Regions from separate parts of the Hominiventricola aquisgranensis genome, predicted to be linked through region 1. Evidence: predicted binding sites of a transcription regulator. Region 1 holds the regulator's gene; the other holds the start of a gene.
The links. Region 1 encodes NrdR, which represses ribonucleotide reductase genes. Its sites were predicted from a motif close to CACAANATNTTGTG; they were not measured.

Region 1 (9,507 bases):
TGCCAGTGCAGCATCTGGGGACACTGCCCCATCTGCTGGAACAGATGGGAGCAGTCGTAGAGAGCGGGAAGGACTGGATCCATGTACAGATGGAGAAACGCTGCCGCCCGATCCCGAATATTGTGACAGCTCCGTTTCCGGGATTTTCCACCGATCTTCAGTCGGCATTGATGGCAGTGTTGTCCACGGCGGATGGCATCAGTTTTGTAGAAGAAAAAATATTTGAAGCCCGGTTTCAGATCGTGCCGGAACTTGTGAAGATGGGGGCATCCATTGTAAATCAGGACAGTTTTGCGCTGATCGAGGGAGTCCGGGGACTTTCGGGAGCGAAGGTGCAGGCAAGAGAACTGCGGGGAGGCGCGGGTCTTATTATGGCGGCACTGGCAGCAGAAGGGGAGACTGTTATGGAAGGCATGGAATATGTGCGCCGGGGCTATGAAGATATAAAAGGGGATTTGAAATCACTGGGAATCGTGATATACTGAACGCATGTGGAAAAAAGAAACAAAAACAAAGACAGTAAAAAAATTGATCGTGGTACTGGCGGCACTGGCAGTACTGTTCATATTGGGATTATCTTTTGCAGGTGTTTTCCGGGTGCGGCAGGTGACTGTGACCGGAAATGCCTACTATACCAAGGAAGAAGTAGTGGATCTGCTGCTGGATGAAGGAAGTCTTCAGAATACGCTTCTGGTATATCTTCGGTATAAATATCAGGAGCATCCGGAGATTCCGTTTATCGACGATTTTGAAGTGACCATGGATTCCTGGCAGAGCCTGAAGATCCGGGTCTATGAGAAAAATATGGTAGGTTATGTGCGCTATCTGGGGCAGGATGTGTATTTTGACAAAGATGGCATCGTGGTGGAGAGTTCTACCCAGGAACTGGAGGGAATCCCACAGATCAGCGGTGTGACCTTTGACAGTCTTGCCATACATCAGCCATTAAGCGTGGAAGATCCGACGATTTTTGATACGATTCTAAGCATTACAAAGCTTCTGACCAAATATGATCTGGATCCGGATGAGATCCGGTTTGGAGCAGGAGGTGAACTGTTCCTTCAACTGGGAGATGTGAAAGTGGCACTGGGAACCGGGGAGAATCTGGATGAGAAGATTTCCAGACTCAAACAGCTGGAGGGAGATCTTAAGGACAAGTCCGGTACGCTTCATATGGAAAACTATACAGACGAGACAACGCATATTTCCCTGGAGTCGGCAAAGTAAAGCAGTAATTATGATTTTTTTCAAAAATTTGTTGCGCATTTTAAGAAAAGAAGCTATGATATAAAGTAATGTAAGATGGCGTGGGAAATCGCTATTTGAAGGAGGATATAGCCTTGTTGGAAATCATGACGAATGAAACAGAAGCAGCTGCACGGATCATTGTGATCGGCGTTGGTGGTGCAGGAAATAATGCTGTAAATAGAATGGTAGAGGAACAGATCGGCGGAGTAGAATTTATCGGTGTGAACACGGACAAGCAGGCACTGAAGCTCTGCAAGGCTCCGACGGCGATCCAGATCGGCGAGAAGCTGACCAAAGGACTGGGAGCAGGTGCAAAGCCTGAGATCGGTGAAAAGGCGGCAGAAGAGAGTATTGAAGAGCTCAAAGAAGCGATCCAGGGTGCAGACATGGTATTTGTAACCTGTGGTATGGGTGGCGGAACCGGAACCGGTGCAACTCCTGTTCTGGCAAGAGCAGCTAAAGAGATGGGGATCCTGACGGTTGGTGTTGTGACCAAGCCGTTCCGTTTTGAAGCAAAGCAGAGAATGAACAATGCACTGGCAGGTATCGAGAAGCTGAAAGCTTCCGTAGATACTCTGATCGTGATCCCGAACGATAAGCTTCTGGAGATTGTGGACCGCAGAACTACCATGCCGGAGGCACTGAAGAAAGCAGATGAAGTATTGCAGCAGGCAGTACAGGGTATTACTGATCTGATCAATCTGCCGGCACTGATCAATCTGGATTTCGCAGACGTACAGACCGTCATGACAGACAAGGGTATCGCACATATTGGTATTGGTACTGCAAGAGGAGACGACAAGGCTCTGGAGGCAGTAAAACAGGCAATCACCAGTCCGCTTCTGGAGACAACTATCGCAGGAGCATCTCATGTGATCATCAATGTATCCGGAGATATTTCTCTGATTGATGCCAACGAGGCAGCAAGCTATGTACAGGAGCAGGTAGGCGAGGATGCAAACGTGATCTTTGGTGCAATGTATGACTCCACCAATTCTGATGAAGTAAGTATCACTGTAATTGCAACAGGTCTGCAGGATAATGCCAACAAGTCTGTCCTGCCGAATTATCGTCCGGTAACTCAGAAAACTCCGCAGCCGACTGCAGCCGCTTCAACAGCAGCACAGAATCCGGTAAAACCGGAGTTCAAGACCAAACCGGTACAGCCGCTTCCGGGACTGAAGACGTTTAAGAAGCCGGAGAGTACCATAGAAGAACAGGAGATCAAGATTCCGCAGTTCTTTCAGAAAAACAGATAGATAATAAAGGATATATCAGACACCCACTATGTGCCGAAAACGCCTGAGGCGTGGGCATGTAATGGGTGTTTCTTTGAATAGATATATGGGAAGAGGATAGACTATATGGAAACAATACCGATTACAGGACATACGGGACTGACCTGTCTGCTGGGCCAGCCGGTGGCACACAGCGTTTCGCCTGAGATGCACAATGAATCCTTCCGTTATCACGGACTGGACTATGTATATCTGGCATTTGATGTGGCACCGGAACAATTTGAGGCAGCAGTGGATGGGCTCATTACCTTTAATGCCAGAGGATGGAACTGTACCATGCCTCACAAGCGGCGGATGTTTGAACGGGTAGACAAGCTCTCCAAAGAAGCGGAACTGATCGGGGCAGTCAATACGGTAGTGCAGGAAAATGGTGTTCTGACCGGGTTTAATACGGATGGAAAAGGATATATGACTGCGGTAACAGATGCAGGCTTCGATATTATCGGAAAGAAGATGACGCTTCTGGGGACCGGAGGGGCAGCGGCTTCGATCATTACTCAGGCGGCGCTGGATGGAGTGCCGAAAATCGATGTGATTGCCAGAAAAGGTAATTCATGGAACGCAGTGGAGCAGGTCATCCATCGGGTGAACAGCCGGACAGACTGTAAGGTCTGTATGTATGAACTGAAGGATGAGGTGCAGATGAAAAAGAGCATCGATGAGAGTGCCATTCTGATCAATGCGTCCTCTGTAGGCATGAGTCCCCATGAAGAGGGCTGCCTGGTGCCGGATGTAAGTTACTTTCATCCGGAACTGATCGTATCGGATGTGATCTACCAGCCGAGGAAGACCAGACTTCTTCAGATGGCAGAATCAGTTGGATGCCCGACATTCAACGGCATGTATATGCTGCTCTATCAGGGAGCCTATGCGTTTGAACTGTGGACCGGTAAACCGATGCCGGTAGAACTGGTAAAAAATAAGTATTTTAAGTAGGGATAAAGAGATGAAACGGACATTCAAATTAAGTACAGGTGTTTTTGGAGAAGGAGATCCGAAAATCTGTGCGCCTATCGTAGGCAGGACAAAAGAAGATATTTTTAAGGCTGCAGAGGTTATTGCAAAGACAGAAGCGGATGTGGTGGAATGGCGGGGAGACTGGTTCGACCGTGTGGAAGACAGGGATGAACTGCTCGAAGTGCTACAGGGAATCCGCGGACGGATCAGAGAAAAAGCACTGCTTTTCACGCTCCGGACAGTCTATGAAGGTGGACAGCTTGCAGTGATGAAAGATACTTACTATGAGTTGAATGAACGGGCTGCCAGATCCGGCTATGTGGATCTGGTAGATGTGGAAGCATTCCGGGAGGAAGAACGGACATCAGAAGAGATCAGAAAACTTCAAAGCGCAGGTGTTCATGTGATCGCATCTTTTCACAATTTTGACCGGACACCGGACAGAGAAGAACTGATCCGCCGTCTGACCAGGATGCAGGAGATGGGAGCAGATGTGGCGAAGATCGCAGTGATGCCACAGAGCCGGGAAGATGTGATGACACTGATGGAAGCAACCATGGAGGCAGACCATTCTCTGGATATTCCGGTAGTGACCATGTCCATGGGTCGTCTGGGAGTCTTAAGTCGTCTGGCAGGAACCCTGACAGGTTCAGCTATGACCTTTGCGAGTGTGGGAGAAGCATCCGCACCGGGTCAGATTCCCATCGAGCAGATGAGAGTATTTTGTCAGCTTTTGTCTATGAAATAGAAAAGCAGGCTGCACCGTTTGACACGGTTCGCGGCCTACTTTTTTTATAATGTTGTCTATCATAAGAGAGAGGACAGCAAGTGTATTATGAAGTTTATGTAGATGTACTGTTTGTGGAAAATCTGTGGGTCAACGTGTGTCTCTTGCTTCTCACATCCAGACTGATGGGGTATCAGACAGACAGAAAACGGATCGCAGCCGGAGCAGCACTGGGAAGCATGGGAGCCTGTCTGCTGGAAACAGGTTCGGCTTATCTGACAACAGCAGGATGGTTTCTGGGGACGATTCTTACGGCGGCAGTCATGATCCGGACCGCATACGGAAAAAGGAACACATACATAAAGTGTCTGGTCGTGTTATATCTGGAAGGATGGCTGCTTGGCGGTACGATCCGGTATCTGGAACAGTTCTATGTGCCGGCGGGGCTTATGATGGCAGGAGGTTCGATGGTGCTTGCAGGTATCCTGCTGGCTGTCGAGTGGGTGCTGGTGAAGCTTCGGGAGCGAGAAGATATCATCTGTCCGGTGGCATTGTATCTGGGGGAGGCATCGATCAGCACCGAGGGACTTGTGGATACAGGAAATTCCCTGCGGGATCCTGTGAGCGGTCGGCCGGTCAGCGTCTGTACGGAACCGGTGCTGCAGGCACTTGTGAAGAAGTCTGGAAAAGAGCTTTTTCCGAGACTCATTCCTTATCAGACCGTTGCGGAGCATGGACTTTTAAAAGCGTATGTGCTGGATCGCATGGAAATTACCACAAATACAGGAATCTGTGTGTGCAGGCATCCGATCCTTGCAGGCATGCCTATGACCAGCAGACAGTATGAGCTGATTCTTCATCAGGAGCTTCTGTCCTCCCGGGAGGAGGCAACATGATCATCAAGGTAGCAATACCCAATCAGATCCAATTGAAAGTCGTACCCAGATTCAAAAGTATGTTTCTGGCTCAGAAAGGAGAAATCCATTATATAGGAGGTTCCGAGATCCTTCCACCGCCCTTGAATCCGGTGGAGGAGTCGGAAGCGATACACAATCTTTCAACAGAACAGGAACAGCAGGCAAAAGCCACGCTGATCGAACATAACCTGCGGCTGGTAGTCTACATAGCGAAAAAATTTGACAATACCGGAGTGGGTGTGGAGGATCTGATCTCCATTGGAACCATAGGACTTATCAAAGCAATCAATACGTTTAACAGTGGAAAGAATATCAAACTTGCTACCTATGCGTCCCGTTGTATTGAAAATGAGATCCTGATGTATCTGAGAAGAAACAGCAAGCTTCGGATGGAAGTATCTATTGATGAGCCGCTGAATGTGGACTGGGATGGAAATGAACTGCTGCTTTCGGATATTCTGGGAACGGATGAAGACATTATTTACCGAGATCTGGAAAATGAAGTGGAACGAAAGCTTCTAAGAAAAGCGTTGGGAAAATTATCCAGACGGGAGCGGATGATCATCGAACTGCGGTTTGGACTTAATCATCCTTCCGGGCAGGAGATGACCCAGAAGGAAGTGGCGGATCTTCTGGGAATTTCCCAGTCCTATATTTCACGGCTGGAGAAGAAGATCATCGGAAGACTGAAAAAAGAGATTGTAAGATACGAGTAGATGGAATAGGGGATTATTTCAGATAGTTCCGCATGGTCTTCAGTGCATTTTTTTCCAGACGGCTGACCTGAGCCTGGGAGATATGGATCTCCTCAGCCACCTCCATCTGGGTCTTCCCTTCAAAGAAGCGAAGATCGATGATGTGATGTTCTCTTGGGGTCAGCCGCTTCATGGCCTCGGATAAGGACAGATTTTCCACCCAGTTGTCTTCTTTATTTTTTTTATCGCTGATCTGATCCATCACATAGAGGGTGTCTCCGCCTTCTGTATAGACTGGATCAAAGAGGCTCACCGGGCTTTGAATGGCATCCAGTGCATATACAATATCTTCGGCAGCGATGCCGGTGGCAGCGGAGATTTCCTGAATGGTCGGTTCGGAAGCATGCTCTTTCATAAGCATTTCCCTGGCGTAGATGGCCTTATAGGCTGTATCCCGAAGAGACCGGCTGACCCGGATACTGTTGTTGTCCCGAAGATACCGGCGGATCTCGCCCACGATCATAGGCACTGCATAAGTACTGAATTTTACATCCATGGTACAGTCAAAATTGTCGATGGCTTTCATGAGGCCGATGCAGCCGATCTGAAATAAGTCATCGGCATTTTCACTGCTGGATGAGAACCGTTTGATCACGCTTAAGACCAGACGGAGATTGCCTTTAATATAAATCTCCCTGGCCTCCTGATCTCCTTTTTTAATCCGCTCGAATAACAGCTTCTTTTCATCATTGGTAAGGAGCGGCAGTTTGGATGTGTTGACTCCGCAGATTTCCACCTTGTTGATAAGCATACAGTTCCCTCCTGACTTGTTAAAAGCATTTCCCAAAATAAATGGGTTATGCAGAAAATACAGAAAAAACTATTTCCATATTTTTCTTGGAGAGAGCACCTTTTCTGCTGTGATCTCCACCAGTACAATATCAGGACCGATCTGACAGATACAGTTCCAGGGAATGATATATTCCTGATCCGGACAGAGAAGACCACACAGTCTTGGAGGACCAGGCACGATGATGGAACAGATCTGACCACTACACTCATCAATGACCAGATCACAGATCTGGCCAAGCTTCTTGCAGTCACATCGGTTGATCACATCTTTTTCTTTTAATTCACAGAATCTCATCGGAATATCTCCATGCACCATTGTTTGTTAAAGCATATGCTTCTTTGAGTCTTTCATTGACAGAAAAGTGCAGCCTGTTATATACTGAACAACAAAGAAGGAGGGGTTTCATGAAGTGTCCATATTGCGGAAAAGACAATACAAGAGTCATTGATTCCAGACCTGCGGATGATGGGGATTCCATCCGCCGGAGAAGAGAATGTGATGAATGTCATAAACGGTTTACTACTTATGAAAAGGTAGAGACGATCCCGATGATCGTGATCAAAAAAGATAATAACAGGGAGACTTATGACCGGGCCAAAGTTGAGGGCGGGGTGTTCCGTGCCTGTCACAAGAGACCGGTGTCAGCCACACAGATAGAAGCTATGATCGATGATGTGGAATCAAGTATTTTCAGCAAAGAGGAACGTGAGATCTCCAGCCGTCAGATCGGGGAAATGGTTATGGAAAAGCTGAAAGACCTGGATTCTGTGGCTTATGTCAGGTTTGCTTCCGTGTACAGAGAGTTCAAAGATGTGAATACATTTATGGATGAACTGAAAAAAATGCTGAAGTAGAATGAAGAAAGTTTGAAAAAACAGTTGAAATAATGGATGTTCTATTATAAAATAGGATAAAGTGTGGGGACTGCGCATTGCCCCGTATAACATAAGGAGGACGAATTAACATGATTTCTGCAGGAGATTTCAGAAATGGCGTTACACTGGAGATCGAAGGTAACGTTTATCAGATTTTAGAGTTTCAGCATGTAAAACCGGGTAAAGGTGCTGCATTTGTGAGAACCAAACTTAAAAATATCATCAACGGCGGTGTAGTTGAGAAGACTTTCCGTCCGACCGAGAAATTCCCGGCAGCACGTATTGACCGTGTAGACATGCAGTATCTGTACAGTGATGGAGATCTGTTCCACTTCATGAACGTGGAGAACTACGATCAGATCGCACTGAACAGCGAAGATGTGGGAGATTCCCTGAAGTTTGTAAAAGAGAACGAGATGGTTAAGATCTGTTCTCACAACGGTAACGTATTCGCAGTAGAGGCTCCGCTGTTTGTAGAGCTTGAGGTCACAGATACTGAGCCGGGCTTCAAAGGTGATACTGCAACAGGTGCTACCAAACCGGCAACCGTTGAGACTGGTGCAGTTGTTAACGTTCCGCTGTTCGTTGAGACCGGAAACAAGATCAAGATCGACACCAGAACCGGTGAGTATCTGTCCAGAGTTTAATTCTGGTTTATAAGGAAAATCCATACAGGAAGGCAGAATGTTCTATTGCAACATCTGCCTTCTTTTATTTTTGTTACAGAAAACAATGACAAAAAATATGTTACATCAGTAAGAACATATATTGTTAGATTCTGTGAAAAATCGCTTGAAAAAGTGGCGGCTAGTTGCTACAATGGAAAACGGCAGAATTTGCGTTATTTAATAATATATGTGATGGAGGGCTAAAAATGAGTAATACAGCACAGACCTTGGCAAGTGGCAGAATTGCAGCGCTGCTTGACGAGAACAGCTTTGTTGAGATTGGCGCAGCAGTTACTGCACGTGCGACAGATTTCAACATGAACAACACAGATACTCCTTCTGACGGCGTAATCACAGGTTACGGACTGATCAATGAGAGTCTTGTGTATGTGTACAGTCAGGATGCTTCCGTGCTGGGAGGCTCCATGGGCGAGATGCACGCAAAGAAAATTACAAAAATCTATGATATGGCTATGAAGATGGGAGCACCGGTGATCGGTCTTGTCGACTGTGCAGGTCTTCGTCTTCAGGAAGCAACGGATGCACTGAACGCATTTGGAGAGCTGTACCTGAAACAGTCAATGGCATCCGGCGTTGTTCCGCAGATCACAGCAGTATTTGGAACCTGCGGCGGCGGTATGGCAGTAGCATCTGCTATGTCTGACTTTACCTTTATGGAGTCCAAGAAAGCAAAACTTTTTGTAAACTCCCCGAATGCACTGGAAGGAAACGATGCATCCAAATGTGATACTGCTTCTGCAAAATTCCAGAGCGAGGAAGTTGGAAATGTTGATGTTGTAGCTGAAGAGGCTGAACTGATCACCAAGATCCGTGATCTGGTATCTCTGCTCCCGGCTAACAACGAAGATGATCTTTCCTATATGGACTGCGAGGATGATCTGAACAGAGTATGTGCAGATCTGGAAGCTTCTGCTGCAGATCCGGCAATTACCCTGCCGATGATCTCTGACTCCGGAATCTTCTTTGAGACCAAAGCAGAGTATGGAAAAGATATGGTGACCGGATTCATCAAACTGAACGGAACCACCGTAGGAGCAGTTGCTAACCGTTCCACCCTGTACGATGAGGAAGGCAATGCAGTTGAAGAGTTTAATGCAGAGATCTCTGCAAGAGGATGCGAAAAAGCAGCAAAATTCGTAGAGTTCTGTGATGCTTTCAATATTCCGGTACTGACTCTGACCAACGCAGCTGGCTTCAAGGCAACCAAATGCTCTGAGAAGAAGATGGCTGCAGCTGCTGCAGCACTTA
Region 2 (9,507 bases), on a different contig from region 1:
CAGGAGCTAACCCGATTGTTCTGAGAAAAGGAATGAAGAAGGCAACTGACAAAGCTGTTGAAGCAATCGCTTCCATGAGCAGCAAAGTATCAGGAAAACATCAGATGGCAAGAGTTGCAGCAATCTCTGCTGGTGATGATAAAGTAGGTGATATGGTTGCAGATGCCATGGAGAAGGTTGCAAACGACGGTGTTATCACGATTGAAGAGTCCAAGACCATGCAGACCGAGCTGGATGTTGTAGAAGGTATGCAGTTTGACCGTGGATACATTTCTGCATATATGGCAACTGATACCGAGAAGATGGAAGCAGTTCTGGATGATCCGTACATCCTGATCACCGATAAGAAGATTTCCAATATTCAGGAGATTCTTCCGGTACTGGAACAGTTAGTACAGTCTGGCAAGAAGCTTCTGATCATCGCAGAGGATATCGAGGGAGAGGCTCTGACCACTCTGGTTCTGAACAAACTGCGTGGAACCTTCACCGCTGTTGGAGTAAAAGCTCCGGGTTATGGTGACAGAAGAAAAGCAATGCTGCAGGATATCGCAATTCTGACAGGTGGTACTGTAATCTCTGAAGAGGTTGGTCTGGAACTGAAGGATGCTACTATTGAGATGCTTGGTCGTGCTAAATCTGTAAAAGTACAGAAAGAGAGCACAGTGATCGTTGATGGTATGGGTGATAAAGCTGCAATCGCAGACCGTATCAAGACCATCAAAGCTGAGATCGAGAACACCAAGTCTGAGTTTGACAAAGAAAAACTGCAGGAGCGTTATGCAAAATTATCAGGTGGCGTTGCAGTGATCCGTGTGGGTGCTGCTACGGAGACTGAGATGAAAGAAGCAAAACTTCGTATGGAAGATGCTCTGGCAGCTACAAGAGCAGCTGTTGAAGAGGGTATCATCTGCGGTGGTGGATCTGCTTACATTCATGCATCCAAAGAGGTTGCAAAACTGGTTGACACTCTGGAAGGTGATGAGAAGACAGGTGGTAAAGTGATTCTGAAAGCTCTGGAGGCTCCGCTGTTCCACATTGCAGCTAATGCAGGTCTGGAAGGTGCAGTTATCATCAACAAAGTACGTGAGTCTGAGGTTGGTGTAGGATTTGATGCTTACAACGAGCAGTATGTGAACATGGTAGATGCAGGTATTCTGGATCCGGCTAAGGTTACCAGAACCGCTCTGCAGAACGCTACCAGCGTTGCATCTACATTCCTGACCACAGAGGCTTGTGTGGCTAATATTAAAGAAGAGACTCCGGCAGCTCCGGCTGGCGGCGGAATGGGTATGATGTAAGGAATACATCAGCATCTGTGTGAATAGAAAAAAGGACATTGTCAAAAGACAATGTCCTTTTTTTGAAAAGGGCATTGACAGAGAGGCATGCTTCTGATAGACTAGATTCAATATCAATTTAAACATTATTTTTTCTACTAAATAGTTGTTTATATATAAGAGAAAATAATAAATAAAAAAACAACAGATCAGAGGAAAGAGAGGAAAAGAAATGGGCAAAATTATCGGTGAAAGCATTACGTTTGATGATGTACTGCTGGTTCCCTCCTATTCAGAGGTGATCCCGAATCAGGTCAACCTGGAGACATGGCTGACAAAGACTGTCAAGCTGAATATTCCTATGATGAGTGCAGGAATGGACACGGTTACCGAACACAGAATGGCAATCGCTATGGCAAGACAGGGTGGTATCGGTATTATTCATAAAAATATGTCAATCGAACAGCAGGCAGAAGAAGTGGATATGGTAAAACGTTCTGAGAACGGTGTTATCACAGATCCGTTTTCTCTGTCACCGGAGCATACACTGGCAGATGCCAATGAACTTATGGCAAAATACAGGATCTCCGGTGTACCGATCACGGAAGGAAAGAAGCTGGTAGGTATCATCACTAACCGTGATCTGAAGTTTGAGACAGATTTCACGAAAAAGATCAAAGAGTCCATGACTTCTGAGAATCTGGTAACTGCACAGGAAGGTATTACACTGGAAGAAGCAAAAGTGATTCTTGGCAAGGCTCGCAAGGAGAAACTTCCGATTGTTGATAAAGATTTCAATCTGAAGGGTCTTATTACGATTAAAGATATTGAAAAACAGATTAAATACCCGCTGGCAGCAAAGGATGCACAGGGACGTCTTCTGTGTGGTGCCGGTATTGGTATTACTGCCAACGTACTGGAGAGAGCAAAAGCACTGGTGGATGCGCATGTAGATGTACTGGTTTTGGATTCCTCTCATGGTCATTCTGCAAATGTGATCCGTTGCCTGCGTATGCTGAAGGAAGCATATCCAGATGTTCCGGTTATTGCAGGTAATGTGGCTACTGGAGAAGGTACCAGAGCGCTGATCGAAGCAGGAGCGGATGCTGTAAAAGTTGGTATCGGACCTGGATCTATCTGTACTACCCGAGTGGTATCTGGTGTAGGTGTTCCACAGGTCAGTGCGGTAATGGATTGTTACGAAGTGGCAAAAGAATATGGTATTCCGGTCATTGCAGATGGCGGTATTAAATATTCAGGAGATATTACCAAGGCAATCGCAGCAGGTGCGAATGTCTGCATGATGGGAAGTATCTTTGCTGGTTGTGATGAGAGTCCGGGATCTTTCGAACTGTATCAGGGAAGAAAATATAAAGTATACCGTGGAATGGGATCCATCTCTGCTATGGAGAATGGTTCCAAAGACCGTTATTTCCAGAGTGATGCCAAAAAGCTGGTACCGGAAGGGGTGGAAGGCCGCGTAGCTTACAAGGGTTATGTGGAAGACACCATTTTCCAGCTTCTTGGAGGACTTCGTTCCGGTATGGGTCTGTGCGGAGCTAAAGACATTGAGACACTGAAGACTACAGGCAGATTTGTGAAGATTTCTGCAGCTTCTCTTAAAGAAAGTCATCCCCATGACATTCATATTACAAAAGAAGCACCGAACTATAGTGTAAACGAATAAACTGATTGATAGACAAAAGGCTGTCAGCTCATAAATTCTTTTCATGATCTTAACTTCCTTTTTAGTTGCAAAAGGGAAGAACAGATGGTAAATTAGAAACATGGGCAGACAGCCTTTGTCTGTCTGACGATAAGTGGATACTGTAAAAAAATAAAACCTGATGAATAGGTCTGTCATAACCAAAGAATACTATACGCAGGAAAGGATATAAAGAATGAGAAGAACCAAAATCGTATGTACATTAGGACCATCTACAGATAAAGAGGATGTATTAAGAAATCTGATGAAAAATGGCATGAATGTAGCCAGAATGAATTTCTCTCATGGAACTCACGAGGAGCAGAAAGCAAGACTGGATATGATAAAGAAACTCCGGGAAGAGCTGAATCTGCCAGTGGCAGCACTTCTTGATACAAAGGGTCCGGAGATCCGGATCGGTGATGTAGAAGGAGGAAAACTGGAATTAAAGCCGGACCAGGAGTTCACGCTGACTACTGAAGAGATACTGGGAACCGAGAAGAAAGTCACGATCACATATAAAGAATTGTACAAAGACGTGGAACCGGGAGATTCTATTCTGATCGACGATGGACTGATCGGCATGGAAGTAGTGCGCATTGATGAATCAGATATTGTTTGCCGTGTGAAAAATGGAGGATTTATTTCAAATCATAAAGGAGTAAATGTTCCAGGTGTAGAACTGAATATGCCATTTGTCAGTCCGAAAGATCTTGCTGACATTGTATTTGCTGTAGAGCAGGATTATGATTTTATTGCAGCATCTTTCACCAGAACTGCAGAGGATATTATGGAGATCCGCAAGATTCTGCAGGCGCATGGTGGCGAGAAGATTCATATTATCGCCAAATTGGAAAATAAGCAGGGTGTAAAAAATTGTGAGGATATTCTCAGAGTGGCAGATGGAATTATGATCGCCAGAGGTGATATGGGTGTAGAGATTCCGCTGGAGGAAGTTCCGGTAATCCAGAAAGAATTGATCCGCAAGGCAATGCATATGGGAAAACCGGTGATCACAGCTACACAGATGCTGGATTCCATGATGAAGAATCCAAGACCGACGAGAGCGGAGACCTCGGATGTTGCCAATGCGATCTATCAGGGAACCAGTGCGATCATGCTGTCCGGAGAGACTGCAGCAGGTGCTTATCCGATAGAAGCAGTACAGACTATGGCGAAGATTGCGGAACGTACAGAACAGGATATTGATTATAGCAGGGAATTTAAGCCGAGAAAGCTGGCTGAAGCACCAGATGTGACCAGCGCTATCTCTCATGCAACTTGTACGACAGCAGCCGATCTGAAAGCAGCAGCTATCGTGGCAGTATCCAAATCTGGCCGTACCGTGTCCAGAATCGCAAAATATCTGCCGGTATGTCCGATCATTGGCTGTACCACAGATGAGCGCGTATATCGTCAGTTAAATCTGCTTTGGGGTGTGACTCCGGTCGTGATGAAAGAAGCAAATACTGCAGATGAGCTGTTTGATCATGCGGTGGAACTGGCAGAGCAGAAAGGCTTGATCGCCAGAGGAGAACTGGTTGTTATTGCAGCAGGTGTGCCGGTTGGATTGTCCGGAACTACTAATATGATGAAGGTGCAGATCGCAGGTAATGCACTGGTGACTGGAAAAGGTGCCAATAAGCTGAAAGCCTCCGGGAATGTCTGCGTATGCAGCAATGATGAAGATCTGGAGAAAAAATTCCGTGCAGGAGATATTGTAGTTGTGGAGCAGACTACCAATGAGATGGTTCACAAGCTGAAGGATGCAGCCGGTATCATCACAGAGACTGGTGATCGCTATTCTCATGCAGCAGTTGTGGGAATGACTTTGGAGATCCCGGTCATCACATCTGCAAGAAATGCGACCAGAATCCTCAAGTCTGGAACATTTGTGACTATGGATGCAGAACAGGGAATCGTATATAACGGAAGATAATTGCAGTCGGAAACCAAAAAGCCGGAGGGCGAACAGGTATGGATGAACCTGGAAGAATTTTTGCTGGTAAAACAGAGATTTTTGGAAAATACAGAAAGAGAAACTGGAGTCTAGGACTTCAGTCGGAGGAATGATATGTCAGAAGAGGGAAGACATGTGCATGTGGCTCCTGATGGAACGATTTATGAGCACGTACATCATGATCATGAGCATGTGCACAGTCATGATGAGGGGCATACCCATGATCATGACCATGATGAGTGCTGCCACAACCATGGACATGGACACACGCATACTCATACGAATACAAAAGCAGTGCTGAATCGTCTTTCCAGAGCGATTGGACATCTGGAATCTATCCGTCGCATGGTGGAAGAAGGAAGAGACTGCAGTGAGGTGCTGATACAGCTGTCAGCTGTAAAGTCGGCTATCAATAATACTGGAAAAGTGATTCTTAAGGAACATATTGAACACTGTCTGGTAGATGCAGTAGAGTGCGGAGATATGGAATCAGTGAAAGAACTGGCAGAGGCCATTGATCGCTTCATGAAGTAACAAAAGATGAAAATTATGAATAGCAGGTTTACCCATTTGTCAAGTGGATAAACCTGTTTTTTTGAAGTTTGTGAAATATAGTAGAATTTCAGAAAAATTTCTTGGTAAGTTTTCAGCGTCATTATGTCTTGCATATTAAATGTGGTTGGTATATACTTTTAATCAATATTTGGAATAAAATTAAATATAAAACACAAGATATAGTAGGGGTGAATGAAATTGTACGTAGTCAAAAAGGACGGAACAAGAGAGATATTTAATGTAGAAAAGATCATTAATGCAGTCAATAAGTCGGCTGCAAGAATTTTGTACAAATTCTCGGAGGATGAGATTCGATTTATCTGTAACTTCGCGCAGGAGCGTGCAGAGTCCCTGGGAAAAGAAAATATCGATATCCAGGATATGCATAATATTGTGGAGGGAGCGCTGGATCATGTGAATCCGGCGGTGGCAAAGAGCTATCGTGACTATCGGAACTATAAAAAAGATTTTGTACACATGATGGATGACGTCTATACTAAGAGCCAGTCTATCCGTTACATTGGTGATAAGAGCAACGCTAATACAGACAGTGCTCTGGTAGCCACCAAACGAAGCCTGATCTTTAATGAACTGAACAAGGAATTGTACCGCAAGTTCTTTATGAATCGCAATGAGCTGCAGGCCTGCAGGGATGGATATATCTACATTCATGATCAGTCAGCACGTCTGGATACCATGAACTGCTGTCTGTTTGATATTGCCAGTGTTCTGAACGGTGGCTTTGAGATGGGTAACGTGTGGTACAACGAGCCGAAGACATTGGATACAGCATTTGACGTTATGGGAGACATTATCTTAAGTACTGCAGCCCAGCAGTACGGTGGATTTACAGTGCCGGAAGTGGATAAGGTGCTGGCGCCTTATGCAGAGAAGAGCTACAAAAAATACAAAACCGAATTTTTATCTTATATGGATCCTGAATGGCAGGGAGTGGAAGAGAAGGCAGAGACCTATGCCATGAACAAAGTCCGCAGAGATTTTGATCAGGGATGGCAGGGAATTGAGTATAAGTTAAATACGGTAGGATCTTCCCGTGGAGATTATCCGTTTGTGACAGTAACCCTTGGACTTGGACAGGAACGGTTTGCAAAGATGTGCAATATTTCTCTGCTGCATGTGCATCAGGGCGGACAGGGTAAACCGGGGAACAAAAAGCCGGTACTGTTTCCGAAGATTGTATTTCTTTATGACGAAGAGATTCATGGAAAAGGCGGTGTCTGCGAGGATGTATTTGAAGCAGGGATCGAGTGTTCTTCCAAAACCATGTATCCAGATTGGCTGTCCATGAGCGGAGAAGGATATATCTCTGAAATGTATAAAAAATACAAGAGAGTCATCAGCCCCATGGGATGCCGTGCGTTCCTGAGTCCCTGGTATGAGCGAGGAGGCATGAGACCGGCAGATGAGAATGACAAGCCGGTATTTGTAGGTCGTTTTAATATCGGAGCTGTAAGTCTGCATCTTCCTATGATTCTGGCACAGTCCAGAGCAGAGAACCGGGACTTCTATGAGGTGCTGGATTACTATCTGGAGATGATCCGTAACCTTCATATCCGTACCTTTGACTATTTGGGCGAGATGAGAGCGTCTACCAATCCGCTGGCTTACTGTGAAGGTGGTTTCTATGGAGGACATCTGAAGCCGCAGGATAAGATCAAACCACTGTTGAAACCTATGACAGCTTCCTTTGGAATCACGGCCCTTAATGAGCTGCAGGAGCTTTATAATGGAAAATCTATCAGGGAAGACGGCGAGTTCGCACTGGAAGTAATGCGATACATCAATAAAAAGATTAACGAATATAAAGAAGAGGATGGTATCCTCTATGCCATCTATGGTACTCCGGCAGAGAGCCTGTGTGGACTTCAGATCGAGCAGTTCCGCAAGAAATATGGAATCGTGGAAAATGTATCTGACAGACCGTATGTGAGCAACAGCTTTCACTGTCATGTGACTGAGGAAATGACTCCAATTGAAAAGCAGGATAAGGAAGGCCGCTTCTGGGAACTGTGTAACGGTGGAAAGATTCAGTATGTGCGTTATCCGGTAGGATATAACAAAGAGGCTGTCCGCACTCTGGTACGTCGTGCTATGAAAAAAGGATTTTACGAAGGCGTGAATCTGTCACTGGCATACTGCGATGATTGTGGATATCAGGAACTGGATATGGATGTATGCCCTAAATGTGGCAGCAAAAATCTGACCAAGATCGACCGTATGAACGGCTATCTGTCCTATTCCAGAGTAAAGGGAGATACCAGGCTGAATAAAGCGAAGATGGCAGAGATCGCAGAACGGGTGTCTATGTAATATGAAACGGATTCTAATGATAACGACAGGTGGAACCATCGCTTCTCAGGAAGGAGAAGACGGTCTGGAACCGAAGACGACCGGACAGCAGATGCTGGATCTGATTCCGGAACTTCAGAGTCTGTGTGAAATCGACTGTGTCGATCTTCTGAATCTCGATAGCACTAATATGCAGCCAGAAGAGTGGGCTGTGATGGCAAAAGCAGCATTTGAAGGAATGAAGAACCATGATGGAATTGTGATTACTCATGGAACGGATACTTGTGCCTACAGTGCAGCGGCACTGGATACGATGTTGATCCATCCTAAAGTGCCTGTGGTTCTGACGGGATCTCAGCTTCCAGCGGGAGAAGAGGACAGTGATGCGGCGCATAATATTTATGATGCATTCCTGACGGCCTGCGGAGCACCGGCGGGAGTTTATCTTACTTTCGATGGCAGAGTGATTCATGGATTATGGGCAACTAAAATCCGAACGATGGGATTCGATGCCTTTGTCAGTGTGAACTGTCCTTATGCAGGAAAAATTGCAGATGGGAAATTGATGATGCAGGAAACTGCAAAAGAAAAAACTGTCGCAGCTGCAACAGTAGAATCAGCTGTTGATGTGCGATTGGACTCTAAAGTGGCAGTATTCAAGTTAATACCGGGGTTTGATCCGGTGCTATTGGAGACGGTGGTGGATCTGGGATATCATGGTGTGGTTCTGGAAGCTTACGGATGTGGAGGAATCACCAATTATCGCCGGAATCTTCTTCCTGCTATTGAAAAAATGATCCACAAAGGGATGGTTGTGGCAGCTACCACACAGAGCATCTTTGACGGTTGTGATTTGAGTCAGTATGAAGTAGGAGTTCGAGCTCTGAAACTTGGTGTGATCCCAGCAGGGGATCTGACCACAGAAGCTCTGGTTGTGCGGACTATGATCGCTCTTGGGCGCTGGACCGATAAGAAGGATATCGAAGCCTTTCTTCGTGGTGACATGAGTCCGGTGGATCGAAGCGTGCCGCTGAAAAATTTTATAGAATAAAAGTTTGCATCCATTCCCGAGTAGCCGAAAACCTCCCGGTTCACACAGACCGGCAGACAAGGAACAGCGCTGCTATGGATTGGAGCGGACATTAGGCAAAAAGAATCCCCCACAGGCGAACATGCTTGCATGTACGATTGTGGGGGATTCCTTTTGCTTGGTGTCCGATACACTCCATACGAGCGTTCCTGCCTGTCGGTCTGTGTGGACCCTCGAGGATTTCGGCCAAACATTTTATTTAGTTATCATCTTCATCTTCACGACTGTTGCTGTAGACAGTTCTCTTTCTCGCCATCTCATCGCTTTCCAGATACTCATCATAAGTCGTGATCTTATCAATAATGGAACCATTTGGCAAGATCTCGATGATTCTGTTGGCAGTTGTCTGTACGATCTGGTGGTCACGTGAGGAGAACAGCAGTACACCTGGGAATTTGATCAGGCCATTGTTCAGTGCTGTGATAGATTCCATATCCAGATGGTCAGTTGGCTCATCCAGAAGAAGTACATTTGCACCGGAGATCATCAGCTTGCTGAGCATGCAGCGGACTTTCTCACCACCGGACAGAACGCGGACTTTCTTTACACCGTCCTCGCCGGCGAACAGCATACGTCCCAGGAATCCGCGGACATAAGTCGCATCCTTGAT

Region 2: the regulator NrdR is predicted to act here: its motif matches at 5,669-5,682, upstream of nrdD (anaerobic ribonucleoside-triphosphate reductase).

What each region holds. Positions count from the first base shown of each region.
Region 1 covers NZ_JBBMFC010000018.1:51,308-60,814, forward strand. Annotated here, with positions in the region: gene murA (UDP-N-acetylglucosamine 1-carboxyvinyltransferase) at 1-485, shown strand, start outside; gene WMO62_RS10790 (cell division protein FtsQ/DivIB) at 490-1,227, shown strand; gene ftsZ (cell division protein FtsZ) at 1,353-2,507, shown strand; gene aroE (shikimate dehydrogenase) at 2,613-3,482, shown strand; gene aroD (type I 3-dehydroquinate dehydratase) at 3,493-4,251, shown strand; gene WMO62_RS10810 (sigma-E processing peptidase SpoIIGA) at 4,332-5,126, shown strand; gene sigE (RNA polymerase sporulation sigma factor SigE) at 5,123-5,863, shown strand; gene sigG (RNA polymerase sporulation sigma factor SigG) at 5,877-6,653, opposite strand; gene WMO62_RS10825 (PRC-barrel domain-containing protein) at 6,723-6,989, opposite strand; gene nrdR (transcriptional regulator NrdR) at 7,100-7,549, shown strand; gene efp (elongation factor P) at 7,660-8,217, shown strand; gene WMO62_RS10840 (acyl-CoA carboxylase subunit beta) at 8,445-9,507, shown strand, end outside.
Region 2 covers NZ_JBBMFC010000003.1:108,930-118,436, forward strand. Annotated here, with positions in the region: gene groL (chaperonin GroEL) at 1-1,298, shown strand, start outside; gene guaB (IMP dehydrogenase) at 1,510-2,964, shown strand; gene pyk (pyruvate kinase) at 3,179-4,921, shown strand; gene WMO62_RS02530 (metal-sensing transcriptional repressor) at 5,057-5,476, shown strand; gene nrdD (anaerobic ribonucleoside-triphosphate reductase) at 5,690-7,828, shown strand; gene WMO62_RS02540 (asparaginase) at 7,830-8,858, shown strand; gene WMO62_RS02545 (ABC-F family ATP-binding cassette domain-containing protein) at 9,097-9,507, opposite strand, start outside.